DNA from 4 places in the Bacillus sp. UNCCL81 genome. Region 3 is predicted to be linked to each of the others. Evidence: predicted binding sites of a transcription regulator. Region 3 holds the regulator's gene; each other region holds the start of a gene.
What was found. Region 3 encodes Rex, which represses fermentation and respiration genes when NADH is low (regulators of the CRP and FNR family bind a similar motif). Its sites were predicted from a motif close to TTGTGAAATATTTCACAA; they were not measured.
Positions count from the first base shown of each region.

Region 1: the regulator Rex is predicted to act here: its motif matches at 2,350-2,367, upstream of BM319_RS21190 (AtpZ/AtpI family protein).
Region 2: the regulator Rex is predicted to act here: its motif matches at 1,377-1,394, upstream of adhE (bifunctional acetaldehyde-CoA/alcohol dehydrogenase).
Region 4: the regulator Rex is predicted to act here: its motif matches at 1,176-1,193, upstream of ric (iron-sulfur cluster repair di-iron protein).

Region 1 is NZ_FOMF01000013.1:39,581-43,731, forward strand. It holds gene BM319_RS21185 (S8 family serine peptidase) at 7-2,211, shown strand; gene BM319_RS21190 (AtpZ/AtpI family protein) at 2,474-2,698, shown strand; gene BM319_RS21195 (ATP synthase subunit I) at 2,703-3,083, shown strand; gene atpB (F0F1 ATP synthase subunit A) at 3,148-3,819, shown strand; gene atpE (F0F1 ATP synthase subunit C) at 3,900-4,115, shown strand.
Region 2 is NZ_FOMF01000003.1:238,804-242,954, reverse strand. It holds gene adhE (bifunctional acetaldehyde-CoA/alcohol dehydrogenase) at 1-1,300, opposite strand, end outside; gene BM319_RS06950 (YitT family protein) at 1,940-2,551, shown strand; partial or broken gene BM319_RS25305 (YodN-related protein) at 2,548-2,685, opposite strand; partial or broken gene BM319_RS25300 (YodN-related protein) at 2,802-3,000, opposite strand; gene BM319_RS06940 (MarR family winged helix-turn-helix transcriptional regulator) at 3,202-3,627, shown strand; gene BM319_RS06935 (polyamine ABC transporter substrate-binding protein) at 3,669-4,151, opposite strand, start outside.
Region 3 is NZ_FOMF01000023.1:13,067-17,217, reverse strand. It holds gene BM319_RS23920 (ABC-F family ATP-binding cassette domain-containing protein) at 1-393, opposite strand, end outside; gene BM319_RS23915 (redox-sensing transcriptional repressor Rex) at 555-1,181, shown strand; gene BM319_RS23910 (CPBP family intramembrane glutamic endopeptidase) at 1,223-1,894, opposite strand; gene groES (co-chaperone GroES) at 2,169-2,453, shown strand; gene groL (chaperonin GroEL) at 2,513-4,138, shown strand.
Region 4 is NZ_FOMF01000002.1:316,520-320,670, reverse strand. It holds gene BM319_RS01720 (hypothetical protein) at 1-53, shown strand, start outside; gene BM319_RS01715 (hypothetical protein) at 259-483, shown strand; gene BM319_RS01710 (hypothetical protein) at 670-891, opposite strand; gene ric (iron-sulfur cluster repair di-iron protein) at 1,265-1,972, shown strand; gene BM319_RS01700 (Crp/Fnr family transcriptional regulator) at 2,501-3,190, opposite strand; gene ade (adenine deaminase) at 3,308-4,151, opposite strand, start outside.

The sequences.
Region 1 (4,151 bases), on a different contig from region 3:
CATTGAATGAAAAATTACTTTCTTAAAATAATTATTTGTTTAGTTTTTTTACTATTTCCATTTAAAGATGTATATGTAAATGCACATGAACAACAAAAACAAGTAGCTTTAATTTCGGTTAAAGATGGAATGATTACACAGGCGATAAAATATATTGCTGAACGTTTCCCTAATGTAACCGTAAGACAACAATACACTGAGACGTATTATGGTTTTTCTGTATCGGGTTCTCTTGAAGAGTTATCACAGTTAGCTAAAATGCCGTTAGTAAATGATATGCACTTTGTTACAACTTATAGAGCTCATTTAGAAGATAGTATCCCTTTTATTGGAGCGGACGAAGCTCAATTATATAAGGATCAAAGGGGAAGAAAGATTACTGGTGAAGGCGTTAAGGTAGGAGTAATCGATACTGGTGTAGATTACAGGCATCCTGATTTGAAATCAAATTATGGTGGCGGTTACGATACAATTGATTTAGATAAAGATCCAATGGAGACTAAACTTGAAGAAAAAAGCACATTTCATGGTACCCATGTAGCTGGTGTAATAGCGGCAAATGGAAAAAGAAAAGGTGTAGCCCCTAAAGCTACAATCTATGCATACCGTGCTCTTGGCCCTGGTGGCGTTGGTACATCTGAAACTGTTATGGCTGCAATTGAGCGAGCAGTGAAGGATAAAGTAGATATTATTAATTTATCGCTAGGAAATGATGTCAACGGACCAGACTGGCCGACAAGTATTGCGTTAGATAAGGCAGTAGAGAAGGGTGTACTTGCAATTACGGCTGCTGGAAACTCTGGACCAGGACTATGGACTGTTGGGTCTCCCGCTACTGCATCAAAGGCTTTAACAGTTGGTGCGAGCTATCCACCTGTTCTTTTCCCATCTATCCACGTGAAAAATAAAGAGACAATTATTAGTCCTATGATTGGATCTGCTAAATGGGGTAAAGGTTTAAATGGGCGATTTGTATTTAAGAAATATGGAGAAAAGCGTGATTTAAAAAGAGTAAAAGACAAAATTGTCTTGCTTGAAAGAGGAAAAATCACATTCACTGATAAAGTAAAAAATGCTCAAGATGCTGGTGCTAAGGCGGTTATTGTCTTTAATAATATTGATGGAAATTTCATCGGACAAATTAAAGGGAAATTTACTGTTCCAGCTGCGACTATCTCAAGAAAAGAAGGCTTAATGATTAAGAAAATCATTGAGAAAAGTAAAGTGGAAGCTAAGACTGGACATGAAAAGAAGGTTGATATACTTGCGGATTTCAGCTCTAGAGGGCCGGTAACAGGTACTTGGCAAATGAAGCCGGATTTATTAGCTCCAGGTGTACAAATAAAAAGTACAATTCCGGGTGGGTATTTAGCGCTTCAAGGAACGAGTATGGCAAGTCCACATGTTGCCGGAGCAGCTGCTCTAGTAAGACAACTGCACCCAGATTGGAGTATGGATGATTTAAAAAGTGTGCTAGTCAATACAGCAACACCATTATATAAGAATAATAAAAAGATGTATCATGCGTACGAACAAGGGGCTGGAAGATTAGATATTGAAAAGGCACTTGAGACTGAGACAACATTATTCCCTACGTCTTTATCTTTAGGAGTAACTAGAAAAACCGATTTACAAATTAAGAAAGATTTTGTCGTAAGAATATCGAATAAATCAAATATGCCAAAACAAGTTACGGCTATAAATAATCAGCCAGCCACAGGAATACAATGGGTATTACCGAAGCCTTTTACAATTCCAGCACACACTAGCAAAAAGATTAATCTTACTGCAACAGTTGATACGAAAGTATTAAGAGATGGATTTTATGATGGGGCAATAACGTTCAGCACAAATGATGATGAAAATTTAAGAATGCCGTTTTTATTATTACAAGGAGAACCGAATTTTCCGTCAGTAATGGGATTTCACTTTGGAAGAGTGAAAGGTAAAAATCGCTATAAATATGAACTCTATTTACCAAGTAAGGTTGAGGAATACAAAATTGCTGTTTTTGAATCAGAAACATTCCGATTGTTAGGTGTAATTGATGAGCAGGAGAACAGTAAGAGGGGGATTATCAAAAAGGAATTAGTTTTAAAAGATTTTCCTAAAAGTGGAATTTATAAGTTTGTGATATTTTATAAACGTAAACAATATGAAAGTGCAACGGAATCTTACGTCAATGTCGCTAAAATTTATGTTGAAGACTAAAAATTGGTAAGTATTTTTTAATAGTTTTTTAATTTAGGTAATTGACACATTTTTGTAACATATTGTATGCTTAACATGAATGTTTAAAAGGGTTTTCAATGTATGTAAATACTATGTTATTAAAATTTTTTGAACGTTTTGTGAACAATTTGTGAACGTTTTCAATGTTTAGAGATTTTAGCAGATATTTGTTGTAGAATTAACCATGATAAGACTTTTGGCAATTTTTTGGAGAATGAAAATTGACATGGAGGGATTTTGTATGAAAAACAACAATCAACATCCTCTTAAAGCAATGGCACTCATGTCTTCCATTCTAGCTCAGCTTGTCGGTTCTATTCTCATAGGCATCTTTTTAGGAAGATGGATTGATTCATTTTTTAATTGGCCAGTACCAGTATTTATGATCATCTTTTTACTGTTAGGATTATTTACTGGAATCTACGGCACGCTTAAATTAGTTAAGCAATTCACACCAGGGGACTAGTTACATGCAAAAAGATAATTTTAGACGATTCACACGAGATATGTTGTATATTATTGCTTTAGCTGTTTTAGGTTGGGCATTTACCGACTATAAAACAATATTCACAGGCTATATTCTCGGAACAGTAACTAGCTTTTATTGTATATGGATTCTACACAGAAAGATAAATACCTTCTTTGACCGAGTTTTAAAGCAACAAAAAGTTCGATCTTTAGGTACTGTAATTTGTCTTTCAGCGGTGGCTCTAGCTATGGTCATCGCGCTTCGGTATGAAAATTTTGTGAGCATACCGGCACTAACTGCGGGACTAATGACAGGACACCTTGTCATTATGATACATTTTGCATTACAACAAACGTCTTTTGCAAGGAAGAGAGGTGAATAAATTGGAACACGGCACTTATGGTTTTAAATTTATTGGTTTAGATTTTACGTTAACAAATGTTCTAATGACTACCATTGCTGCAGTAATCGTCTTTATCATCGCAGTTACATGCGCAAGAAGTCTACAAATACGCCCATCAGGAAAGCAAAACTTTTTAGAGTGGGTTATAGATTTCGTTAAAGGCATTATCAACAGTACAATGGATTGGGAAACTGGTGGTCGCTTCCTTACACTAGGTGTGACATTACTTATGTACATATTTGTTTCAAATATGTTAGGTCTACCATTCGATATCTCATTTGATGGAAACTCAGTTTGGAAATCACCTACATCAGACCCAGTCATTACTTTATCATTAGCAATCTTTATAGTTGGTTTATCACATTATTATGGTATTAAGATGCGCGGTTTTGGAGCGTATGGTAAAACATTCTTCCAACCAATGCCATTCTTATTCCCATTAAAAATTATTGAGGAATTAGCAAACACATTAACGCTAGGTCTTCGACTTTACGGTAACATTTACGCGGGGGAAATCTTACTAGGTTTACTTGCAACAATGGGTACACATGCTTATGCAGCAAGCGCAGGAGAAGGCGTTCTTTGGACAATTGCAGCGGCAATACCAATGATCGTATGGCAGGGATTCTCTGTATTCGTTGGTTCAATCCAAGCGTTTATCTTCGTAATGTTAACAATGGTTTACTTGTCACATAAAGTGGCGGACGAGCATTAATCTGCTCATTAAAATTGGTAGTTAGATAAAAATTATAAAAAAAAATATATTTCTTATGATTAAGAAGGAGGAAATTTAAAATGGCTTTAATCGCAGCGGCAATCGCAATAGGTTTAGGTGCACTAGGTGCAGGTATTGGTAACGGTTTAATTGTATCACGTACAGTAGAAGGTGTTGCTCGTCAACCAGAATTACGTTCAACTCTTCAAACTTTAATGTTCATCGGGGTTGCATTAGTTGAGGCACTTCCAATCATCGCGGTAGTTATCGCATTCATGGCATTTGGTAAAGCTTAAGATTTATACAAGTAGTTAAAAAATGGCGAAGTTTGT
Region 2 (4,151 bases), on a different contig from region 3:
TTTTACCATGTGATCCACAGCCTAATGTAAGAGAAGGAATAAATGCGTTATATAAATCCCCAATTCCTCCATGTGCTGAAGGAGCATTTGCAATAACACGACATGCTTTCATTCTTAGTCCAAATTCTTTTTGAATTTCTTCATTATTACTATGAATAACTGCAGAATGGCCTAATCCTCCTAGCTCTAACATTTCTTCACAACGTTTAAACCCTTCTTCTTTTCCATTTACTTTAATAGCAGCTAAAACTGGACTTAATTTTTCTCTTGTTAAAGGTTCATTTGCACCAACGCTTTGACATTCAACGATAAGAATTTTTGTATCTACTGGTACATTTACACCGGCTAACGCTGCAATTTCATATGCTGATTTACCAACAATATCACCATTTACAGCACATGTAGCTTCATTTATGACAAGCTTTTCTAATTTCTTTTTATCTTCTTTTGTAGCATAATAACAATTATTTGCTTTTAACTCTGCTTTTACTACTTCATAAACTTCTTTATCTACAATAACTGCTTGTTCAGAAGCACAAATCATTCCATTATCGAATGTTTTTGAAAGAATAAGATCATTCACTGCACACTTAATTTCAGCAGATTTCTCGATATAACATGGTACATTTCCAGGTCCAACCCCTAAAGCAGGTTTACCTGTACTATAGGCCGATTTAACCATTCCAGCACCACCTGTAGCTAAAACAAGTGCTACTCCCTCATGATTCATTAAACACTTTGTTGCTTCTATTGAAGGGACTTCAATCCATTGTACACAGTTTTCAGGTGCTCCAGCTTTTATTGCCGCATCACGAACGATTCTGGCTGCTTCTCTACTACATTTTTGTGCGGAAGGATGAAAAGCGAAAATTATTGGATTTCTTGTTTTAATCGCAATGATTGCTTTAAATAATGTTGTTGATGTAGGATTAGTTGTTGGAGTGACACCTGCAATTACCCCAACAGGTTCAGCAATTTCTGTTATTCCAGTTTGTATATCTTCACTAATAATCCCAACCGTTTTATTATCTTTGATTGAATTCCATATATATTCTGTAGCAAATATATTTTTAATAATTTTATCCTCATAGATCCCACGACCTGTTTCCTCAACTGCCATTTTTGCGAGTGGCATATGTTGTTCTAAACCTGCTAGAACCATCGAATGTACAATTTTATTGATTTGATCTTGATTAAAATTTTCAAAATCTTTTAATGCTTTTTGTCCTTTTACGACTAAGTCATTTACCATTTTAGAAGCGTTACTAGTTTCATTTACAATTTTTTCTTGAACAGCCATTTGGCTCTCCTCCTCTAATGTTGGAAATTAATCATCCTATTTAAGGTTTCATTAAGTCCCATTTAATCATTTATGCTTGTGAAATATTTCACAATATTACTTACAAATATAATATATATCCTTTTTATTGAAATTGCTATGTCTAATTTGTGAAATATTTCACATTTTTTTCAACAAAACATGTTCCTCTTCTACTGATTCCTTTTCTTACTTCTAACTTTTTGTAGATTTTTGTTAATTCTTTTCTTTTTTCAAATATTTTCGCATATGATAAAATTAAGAATAAGTTCTAAAGTGAACTTATTTTTCACCTGTTAGATTTTTCTAACAAAACTGGTAAAAAGGACGTGTAACCATGATTGCTCGAAGGAGCATTTGGCAACGTAAAGACTTATCCTACACTTAGCAGTTTTAATTTAGAGAACCAAAAGAACTCTAAAATAAAACTGAAGGTAGGCGAAACTATGGTTGACAGGCGATTATGTTATTTCTTCAATGATATATAGCTATGTAGTTAGAAAGCAAAAAAACTAACTACGAGCTCTATATGTACGTAGTTAGTTTATAAGCTGTATTTTTAACTACTAACTACGAAAAGAGGAAATAACAATGAGTAACAATCGTTTGGGTGAGACCTTAATGATTTTAATTGGTTCATTTATTTTAGCCACTACACTGTATCATTTTCATTATCAAAATAATTTAGCTGAAGGTGGATTTATTGGGATTGCTTTATTAGTAAAGAACGCAATAAATATATCACCTTCAATTACAACTTTGCTTCTCGATATTCCTATTATCTTGATCGCTGGTTTGTATTTAGGTAGAAAATTATTAATCAATACTACGATCGGAGCCATCTCGTTTTCTGTTTTTTATTCTATAATAGAAAAAACATCTTCTAATTTTACTTTTAACTTTGGAAATCATCTTTGGATACCCGCTATCTTAGGAGGAATTTTCGCTGGACTTGGTTTAGGGTTAATTCTAAGAAGTGGTGGTGCAACTGGTGGAGATGATTTAATAACGATTATAATGAGCAAAAAATCAAAAATATCGATCGGTAAAGTATATTTTATTTTTGATGCTGTAATTCTTCTTTGTTCACTATCCTACCTGTCATGGAATGAAGTAGGATATACAATTCTTTCTGTGGCAATCTGTGCGAAAGTAACAGAATTGGTCTATGAAAGTAAATTTCAAAAAAAATCTGTTACAATTAAAACTAATGAAAAAAGATTACATGCTTAATGCATGTAATCTTTTTTTGATTCAGAAAAATCGGTGAGCTCATTTAGAACATTTTCTGCAGCTAAATCGTAAAGACAATCTTTGAAAAGTATTGCCAGTCTTCGATAATCATTATATTTATCTAATAGCTCGTCCACAGATGAAGCTTCACCCGTAAATGATTTCTTTACTTCTTCTTGCTTTTTAGCAAACTTAATTGTAAATGTACCTAGTTTTTCAAACATAGAACCGTAGAATTCATCAAAGTTCGATACGCTTACTAATTCTTCTTCTTCAGCATCAACTTGAAGACCATCAAATTCTCGTAAGAGTTCGTATATAATGCTACTGTACTCATCATTTAAATAAATACTTTTTTCGATCCTGTACCCGATCACTCGATAGAAATGACCATCGTTCTTTACAAATTGAACAGTATCATTTATTTTAAACTTAAAATACTTAAACATTGAACTTCACCCCTACCAATGTCTCTTTTATCATACTATTTACAAAACACTATAGATACTATACAGCCAAAACTTGTCAAATTTAAAAATCTTGCCTAAATTCCTTGCATTCTTGAAAATGACATAGAAAATTGGTAACCTATACGTACAATACCCACTTTATCTCAACTTCAAAATATAATTTAGGAGGTGGATCTTGCCTTGTTAACCGAAAACGACAAACTTCTTCTAGATGATTTAACAAGTTTAATGATTCGAGTTCGAAAAAACTGGCAAAAAACTGATGAAGAAGTAAAAAACTCCTTAACTCCACCAAAATATTTGCTTTTATATTTAATATATAAAAATCAAAAAATTACTGCTTCTGAACTTGGAAGACAGATTGGTTTATCTTCAGGCTCTATTACAACCGCTGTCAATAAATTAGTTAATAATCAATTAATTTCTCGAAAAAGGGATAGCCGTGATCGCAGAGTTACATGGCTTGAATTAACTGATGAAGGAAAACAGTTGATTGAAGAAAACTTCAATTTCCGTCAAGAATTGTGGTTAACATTATTCGAAAATCTTTCACATAGTGAAAGAGATCAATTTCGATTTTTATTAAACAAATTAATCTCAAACTAAAAAGGTTATCTCGTAGGAGACAACCTTTTTATTTTTGATTATTATTTGCCAGTTTTCAATTCTGTCCAATACTTATCATATAATTCTGTTTGGTCCCCAACGTCTTTAATCCAGTTGGTTGCATCAGTTTGTTGTTTTGTTACATTTATATACGGATTTTGTTTATACTCCGCCGAATGATACGGTCCTGATTTACTATTTGGATCAGCATAGCCAATCGCCTCATAATTTTGTGCACTTACTTTTGGGTCATATAGATAGTTAATAAACTTTTCAGCAAGATCTTTTTGTTTTGCATCTTTTGGTATCGCTAAAGTATCTGCCCATCTTGATGATCCTTCTTTTGGTACAACCCATTTAATATCTTTAAGTTCTTTTTGAATATAAGCAGCATCTCCAGACCATACTTGACCAATCCATGCATCTTCGGTAATAAACTTTTGTTTTACCGTATCTGTGTCGAATGCTAATAAGTTAGGTGTTAATGTTTTTAAATTACTATAAGCTTTTAACAATTCGTCTTC
Region 3 (4,151 bases):
TTGAAGATGATCATATTCATTCATAACCTTGTCATAAACGGCTTGGTTAGAATAGACATCCTCTCTTGTCATTTTAACTTCTAATTTTCTCATATTGTCTTGCATCTCTACTAAATGATTGAAAACAGAATAATATTCTTCCCAAATCGTTTGATTGCTTTGTAAACCAGTGTTTTGGGCTAGGTAGCCTACAGTAACATCTTTAGGTTTATTTATTTCACCGCCATCATAAGATATTTCACCTGCTATGATTTTCAATAATGTAGATTTTCCCGCACCATTTCGACCAACAATGGCAACGCGATCACTCGTTTGAACTTCTAATTTTATATTTGAAAGTATAATGTCACTACCAAAATACTTTGAGACATTATTTACTTGTAAAAGAATCATGGATAACACCTCATTGCAAAATTTTTTATGTATGTAACTGTAGACTGTCAAAATTCTTAAATATAGTGTATATTTTACATTAGAACAAGTACTTTATTACTAAAATAAAGTTAAATTACACACCATAGTAAAAAGAATTACAGTAAGTGGGGGATTAAAAAATGGATTCGGAACAAATTAAAATTCCACAAGCTACTGCTAAACGTCTACCTTTATATTACCGTTTTATAAAGAATTTGTCTTTATCAGGTAAACAAAGAGTTTCTTCAGCAGAGTTAAGTGAAGCAGTAAAGGTAGATTCCGCTACAATCAGAAGAGATTTTTCTTATTTTGGAGCACTTGGTAAAAAAGGTTATGGCTATAACGTAAATTATTTATTAACTTTTTTCTCGAAAGCGCTTAACCAGCATGAAGTTATGAAAGTTGCATTAATTGGTGTTGGTAATTTAGGAACTGCATTCTTACACTATAATTTTATAAAAAATAATAATACAAAAATTGAGATGGCATTTGATATTGATCCAAATAAAATTGGTACTGAAATAGGTGGAGTACCCGTTTATAATCTAGATAATCTAGAGGAAGTTATGAATGAAGATATTCAAATCGTTATTTTAACTGTTCCTGCACCTGTAGCACAATCAATAGCTGATCGATTAAATGGAAAAAATATTAGAGGTATTTTAAATTTCACACCTGCACGAATTAGTGTACCAGAACATATTCGCATTCATCATATAGACTTAGCAGTTGAACTGCAAACATTGGCATATTTTTTACAACAATAAATTTATATTAATACAAAAACCCCCAAAAGAATTGGGGGTTTTTAATGTAAATTGATTTGCTGAAAAACGACAAAAGAGTTCATTAACATATGTGTTAAGATTGGTACCATAATTGAGTTTGTTCGTTTATACAAGTAACAAAATACAAAACCGATTAGAAAGTAAGATAAAAAGAAGGGCAAGTCACCGTGCATAAGCGAAAAGATCGCTGAACTAATTCCAGCAGATATAATAAATGGTAAACGATTATAAAGCCTCTTAAAAATGATTCGACGAAAAATAATCTCTTCTAAAATTGGTGCAACTAGACTTGGGATGATAATAAAAGCCGGATTAAGCTTTGCAATGTTTATGATATTTTGAGTATTTTCTGAGCCCTTATGTAAATGAAACACATAAATTAAAATTAAATTACAAACAATTTGATTTAGCATTGTTATGAAGTAACCTAAAACAACCCAATTTATTATTGTACGATAATTAGTTTTTAAATGCTTTATTCCTTCATAAATGGGCTTATGTAATAAGATAAGGATAATAATTAATCCAGTTACGAAACTAATACAACCCCATAATGCCACTGCTTCAAGAGAAGCCGTTTTCTGATCCACTCCAGCGTATAAGTTACTATTTAATAAATAGGGCACTCCAAATACCGCTGAATATTGAAGAACGACATACGTTAATAAAATCCATAAATCTCTAGTTTTCAATACGATAGCTCCTTTGTGTTGATATTTTTCAGAACCCAAAGGTTTATAACAACACGTACATTATTTTACTCGTTTCTTATGTTTCTTAAAAGAAATTTTCACTTTTTATTTTACTTTTGATTGTAAAGAAAAAAACTTATTAAATTTCGACAAGAAAAGTGCCTGCTTCGGGCTTGCAAAATTTTTTGATATTATTTAAACTAATAATTGTGTTAGCACTCAATATACATGAGTGCTAAAAAATAATGATTTGATTATTGAGGAGGTATTACACATGTTAAAGCCATTAGGTGATCGTGTTGTAATTGAGCTTGTTGAGTCTGAAGAAAAAACTGCTAGTGGTATCGTGTTACCAGGTAGTGCACAAGAAAAGCCACAAGAAGGCAAAGTTGTTGCAGTAGGTACTGGCCGAGTACTTGAAAATGGTGAGCGCGTAGCTTTAGAAGTATCTGTAGGTGACCGCATTATCTTCTCTAAATATTCAGGAACAGAAGTTAAGTACGGTGGTACTGAATACTTAGTACTTCGCGAAAACGATATACTTGCAATCATAGGTTAATAAAATAATAATACTTAAATTAAAAAATATATTTTTTATATTATAAGGAGGTCATTTTCATGGCAAAGGACATTAGATTTGGTGAAGAAGCACGTCGCGCAATGTTACGTGGTGTAGACGCTTTAGCTGATGCTGTAAAAGTAACTTTAGGACCAAAAGGACGTAACGTAGTTCTTGAGAAAAAATTCGGTTCTCCATTAATTACAAATGATGGTGTTACAATCGCAAAAGAAATCGAATTAGAAGATGCATTTGAAAATATGGGTGCAAAATTAGTTGCAGAAGTTGCTAGCAAAACGAATGATGTTGCTGGGGACGGTACAACAACTGCGACAGTTTTAGCTCAAGCTATGATTCGTGAGGGTCTTAAAAACGTAACTGCTGGTGCAAACCCAATGGGTATCCGTAAAGGTATCGAAAAAGCAGTTGCTGTAGCAATCGAAGAATTAAAAACAATCTCAAAACCAATTGAAGGTAAAGAGTCAATCGCACAAGTTGCTGCAATTTCTTCAGCGGATCCAGAAGTTGGACAATTAATTGCTGAAGCAATGGAGCGCGTTGGTAACGATGGAGTTATTACTCTTGAAGAATCAAAAGGTTTCACAACTGAATTAGAAGTAGTTGAAGGTATGCAATTTGACCGTGGATACTCTTCTCCTTACATGGTTACAAATTCAGAGAAAATGGTCGCTGAATTAGAAAATCCATATATTTTAATCACAGATAAAAAAGTAACAAACATTCAAGAAATTTTACCAGTACTTGAGCAAGTTGTTCAACAAGGTAAACCACTATTAATCATTGCTGAGGATGTTGAAGGCGAAGCACAAGCAACAATCATCGTAAATAAATTACGTGGTACGTTCAATGCAGTTACTGTTAAAGCTCCTGGCTTCGGTGACCGTCGTAAGGCAATGTTAGAAGATATCGCGATCTTAACTGGCGGTGAAGTGATTACAGAAGAATTAGGATTAGATCTTAAAACAACTAACATCACTCAATTAGGTCGTGCTTCAAAAGTTGTAGTAACAAAAGAAAACACTACAATCGTTGAAGGTGCTGGTGAAACTGAAGCAATCCAAAGACGTATCGGCGTAATCCGTGCTCAATTAGAAGAAACTACTTCTGAATTTGATCGCGAAAAATTACAAGAGCGTTTAGCTAAATTAGCTGGTGGTGTAGCAGTAATCAAAGTTGGTGCTGCAACTGAAACTGAATTAAAAGAGCGTAAATTACGTATTGAGGATGCATTAAACTCTACACGCGCTGCAGTTGAAGAAGGTATTGTAGCTGGTGGTGGTACTGCATTAATGAGCGTATATAATAAAGTAGCTGCAATCGAAGCAGAAGGTGACGTAGCAACAGGTATCAACATCGTATTACGTGCACTTGAAGCTCCAGTTCGTCAAATCGCTACAAATGCTGGTCTAGAAGGATCAGTAATTATTGAGAAATTAAAAAGTGCGGAAGTTGGCGTTGGTTTCAATGCTGCTAACGGACAATGGGTAAACATGATTGAAGAAGGTATCGTTGACCCAACTAAAGTTACACGTTCTGCACTTCAAAACGCAGCATCTGTTTCAGCTATGTTCTTAACAACTGAAGCAGTAGTAGCTGATATCCCTGAGAAAAATGCTCCAGCAATGCCTGACATGGGCGGCATGGGTATGGGCGGCATGATGTAATAAAGAATAAACC
Region 4 (4,151 bases), on a different contig from region 3:
TTACATCATTAAGAGAGCTTCAAGAGTGGTTTGAAGAAAATATTGGGGAATGAATTAGTGCAAAATGAGATAAGTTATCCTACTCATGCCATAATTTTAGATTATTGGCTGAGTTTTTTTATTGCATTGCAATAAGCTTAAAAAAATTCTATTAATCTAATAGAATGTAAAAATTAACTTTATTGGAATTAAAAAAGCAATATACATAAAGGAAATTGAAGCATTTGCAACGAATAATTTTCTTTGGAGGTGTTAGATATGAGCAGTAAAAATAATGAATTGAATTGTAATAAGGAAGATTTGTATCTAGAGGTAATCAACGAAATGAAGGGAATACAAATTCATTTGTTAGAAGAGATCACTCGTTTAAGCAGCGAGGTTAATTTTCTTATTTCAGTTGTTTTACCAAATATAGATCGAGATAATTTAAATAATCATCAATTGGCCATGTTCGGTGAAATCGTATTGAATAAAAGAAGTTAAAGACAATTACGAAAAATTGATAAGTCTATGAGGCAATCAAACCAATTATGTTACGCAAATTACTTCTCTTTTACCTCTTATAACCACTTAAAATCGATTGTTGGATTGATGAACATGAATCCATGGAAGTAAAAATAGTTAAAGTAAAAATAGAAAATATCTTTTTTCTTTATTTAGTTTTACTCTTCAATCTTTTTTAGAGAAAACTTTACCATTATTTAATTGACACCAGTCCAATTCTGTTGTATCACTATATTTTGCGTTAAATTCATCGATCGAAAGGAAAACTTCAATATTACCTTTTTCCAGCTCTAAAAGAAGCGTATATGGAGTTAATCCGTAAACATTCGAAACAGCAATTAATTCACCTATATGTATTTTTTCTGAAAAATCAATTTTATCTTCCATTTCACTCTCACCTTACCATTTAGAATTTAAAGTCTACTATATACTTTTATATACTGCCCTTAATTCAAGTATATCTTCAATAATTCTTCAATCTAAAATTTTGTAGATTTTGATTAATTAACTAAAAGTACGAGAACAATCTTCATTACAAATTGAAAAAAGGTAAAAATGACTCAAGTATTTTTCTTGAGTCATTTTATTGTCATTTACTTACCGAAACATTTGTTTAGAAGTATTTTTTTATGGTTAATTAATTATTAATCTGATTAATAAAAGATCTTAATTTGTGATTTACATCACAAATTGAGATCGATATTTTTGGTATTCTTTTTTTAGAAAAACAAAGTATCAAAAATATTATGGAGGTATTAAAATGAATCAACCATTTAATGAGTTCTCTAAAATTAGTGAGATTGTTACTGAATTCCCAAAGGCAAGTGACCTATTTAAAACATATCGAATTGACTTTTGCTGTGGTGGAAATAGACCTCTAATTGAAGCGATTGAAGAAAAAAACCTTTCAAAAGATGAAATACTATCAAAACTAAATAAACTGTATCAAGAAAAAAAATTATCAAACGAAGTAGTAGTTGATTTTAAAGAAGCTTCTAGTAGTGATTTAATCGAACATATAGAGAACAATCATCATCGTTTTTTAAATGAGGAATTACCTCTATTAAGTCCATATGTAACTAAAGTAATGCGAGTTCACGGAGAAACTCAACCTCATTTAGTAAGATTACACAAGTTGTTCTTTGATTTAAAAACAGAATTAGAGGAACATACATGGAAGGAAGAAACAACAGATTTTAAATTGATTTTAGAATATGAACAAAACCCAACTAATGAAAATTACCTGAAATTAAAAAATATCGTTAGCGAACTAGAAAATGAGCACAGTTCTGCAGGGGATATTTTAAAAGAATTACGTGAAATTACAAATGACTATACCCCACCAAAAGAGGCTTGTGGTACTTATCGCCTTGTTTATCAAAGACTTGAAGCTCTAGAGGCTGATACATTCCAACATATCCATTTAGAAAATAATATATTGTTTAAACGAGCAATTATTAGGAATTAACTATTAGGCCTAGTATATATAAAATGGTCAATAAGGAAAACGGACATTAAATGAACATTTATTTAAAATGAAATTATCATTTTTTGGAAGATCTCTTAATGGTTTTAAATGCTAATCTGTTTGAGCAATGTTATGATTCCAATAACACTACTAATGATTTTTTTCAGAAGTTAAAAATATATGAGCTAATTTTTAGAAAAACAAAATCAATTGTTTAATGAAAGTTCGATATTAATTGACCTACAAGTTGTTTAATATACAAGTAGGTTAATCTAAGTAAAGGCTATTTGATTAGGATTTATTGCAGACTTTTTTTGATGGATAAGTTGATTGGAATGGAGGGATGCTCGACTCCTATGGGATAAGCGGGAAGGCTGAGACCCCGCAGGCTTGTCTCGCCCCATGGAAAGCGAGCATCCTGTAATGGAAATCAACATCACTCTACTCCTTTTACGAAAATTTGGTAATTTAATTGACAAGGTTGTTTTTCAACAGCGTGAAGGAGCATGACAATCTCATGCTCCTTCTTTAGTAAACTTCCGCTTGCAATTCTTCTATTTTTACGACTAAAAAGCCTTCTGAATCAATCGTAATTAATTCTTTTTTTCTTAATTGATTTATCGTACGATTTACTGTCTCTCTTGATGAACCAATCATATTAGCAAGTTCGCGATTTGTAAAATGTGTTGTTATTTTATATTGATTTTTATCTAAAGATACCCCATTTGTTTTACAAAGTCGTAATAATAACATGATTACTTGATCATATGTATTATGAAGTGTTTGTTCAACTAATCTAGCTTGTAGATCGATAATTTTTTCTCCAAGAAACTTTAATAACTTTATACATAGTTCAGGATATTTAATCAGAATTTGCTCAAAGTCAGCGACTGGTGTGATAATTAACTCTGCTGTTTTAAGCACTTCAGCATGTGCTGGGAAGGTTCCTTTTCGAAATAAACCAACATGTGGAAACATTTCACCAGTTCGTGGTACCGAAACAATTTGTTCTCTACCCGATAGATCAGTTATATGTATTTTTATCTTTCCGGAGTGTATAAAAAACACGCGATCAAGTTTGTCACCTTGCAAAAAGACAAATGATTTTGCTTTATATAATCTCATATGTGAAATATCCACTATCGATTGAAGCTCTTCATCCGAGAGATTTTTAAAAAGTGGTACTCTTTTAAAATGATTAAAAATCACATCTGACATTCAAAATACTCCTCTATGAAAAATTCCTTCTACTCTTAAATACAAGTATTTACCTTTCTCCCTTATATCATTAAATAGAAAAAGACTCCTTAGCTAGGAGTCTTCATTTTCTGATATTTATTCTCCAGGAAAAACTGGAATAAATTTAAATTCATTTACATTAAATAAACCTTTAGTCGTTAGTTTTATACTCGGAATAACTGGCAGTGCTAGAAATGATAATGTTAAAAAAGCGTTAAATGTATTGTTTGGTCTAATTTGAAGTAATGATTTTTCAATTTGATATAAACCTGCTTCGACTTCTTCGGCAGATTGATTACTCATTAAACCACCAATCGGTAATGATAATTTGGCAATAACTTTTCCAGATGCTACCACTACTATTCCACCGTTCATTTCTTCAATTGTTTTAATTGCAAGATACATATCATTATCATTCATACCGGCAACGATTAATTGGTGCGAATCATGAGCAATCGTTGTAGCGATTGCTCCTTCAATTAAATTTAAACCTTTTACTATCCCAAGACCAATCTCTTTTTCAGAATGATAGCGATCTATTACTGCAACTTTACATAAGTTTTCTGCGACATTTGGAACAAAATGAGTATATTCATTTGATAATTTTTCAATTAAATGATTTGTTACGATACTATTCGGATTAATTTCAATTATATTTGCATGCGTGTTAAAGTTTGTTTTTAATTCAAGATCTTCAATCTTTAGATCACCTATGCTTACTTTTGAATCAATCAAATTTGACTCTTCATTCTTTATTTGTTTACAATTTTGTTTGTTTTTAACGATAAACTCATTTTTACACCAAACGTCCGTCACTTCTACTAATTCTAAATCGTTTAAAAATACAAAGCTTGCTTCATATCCAGGAGCAATTGCACCTTTTTGTTTTAAACCATAGCATGTTGCCGGATTTAATGTTGCCATTGAATAAGCAGTCACT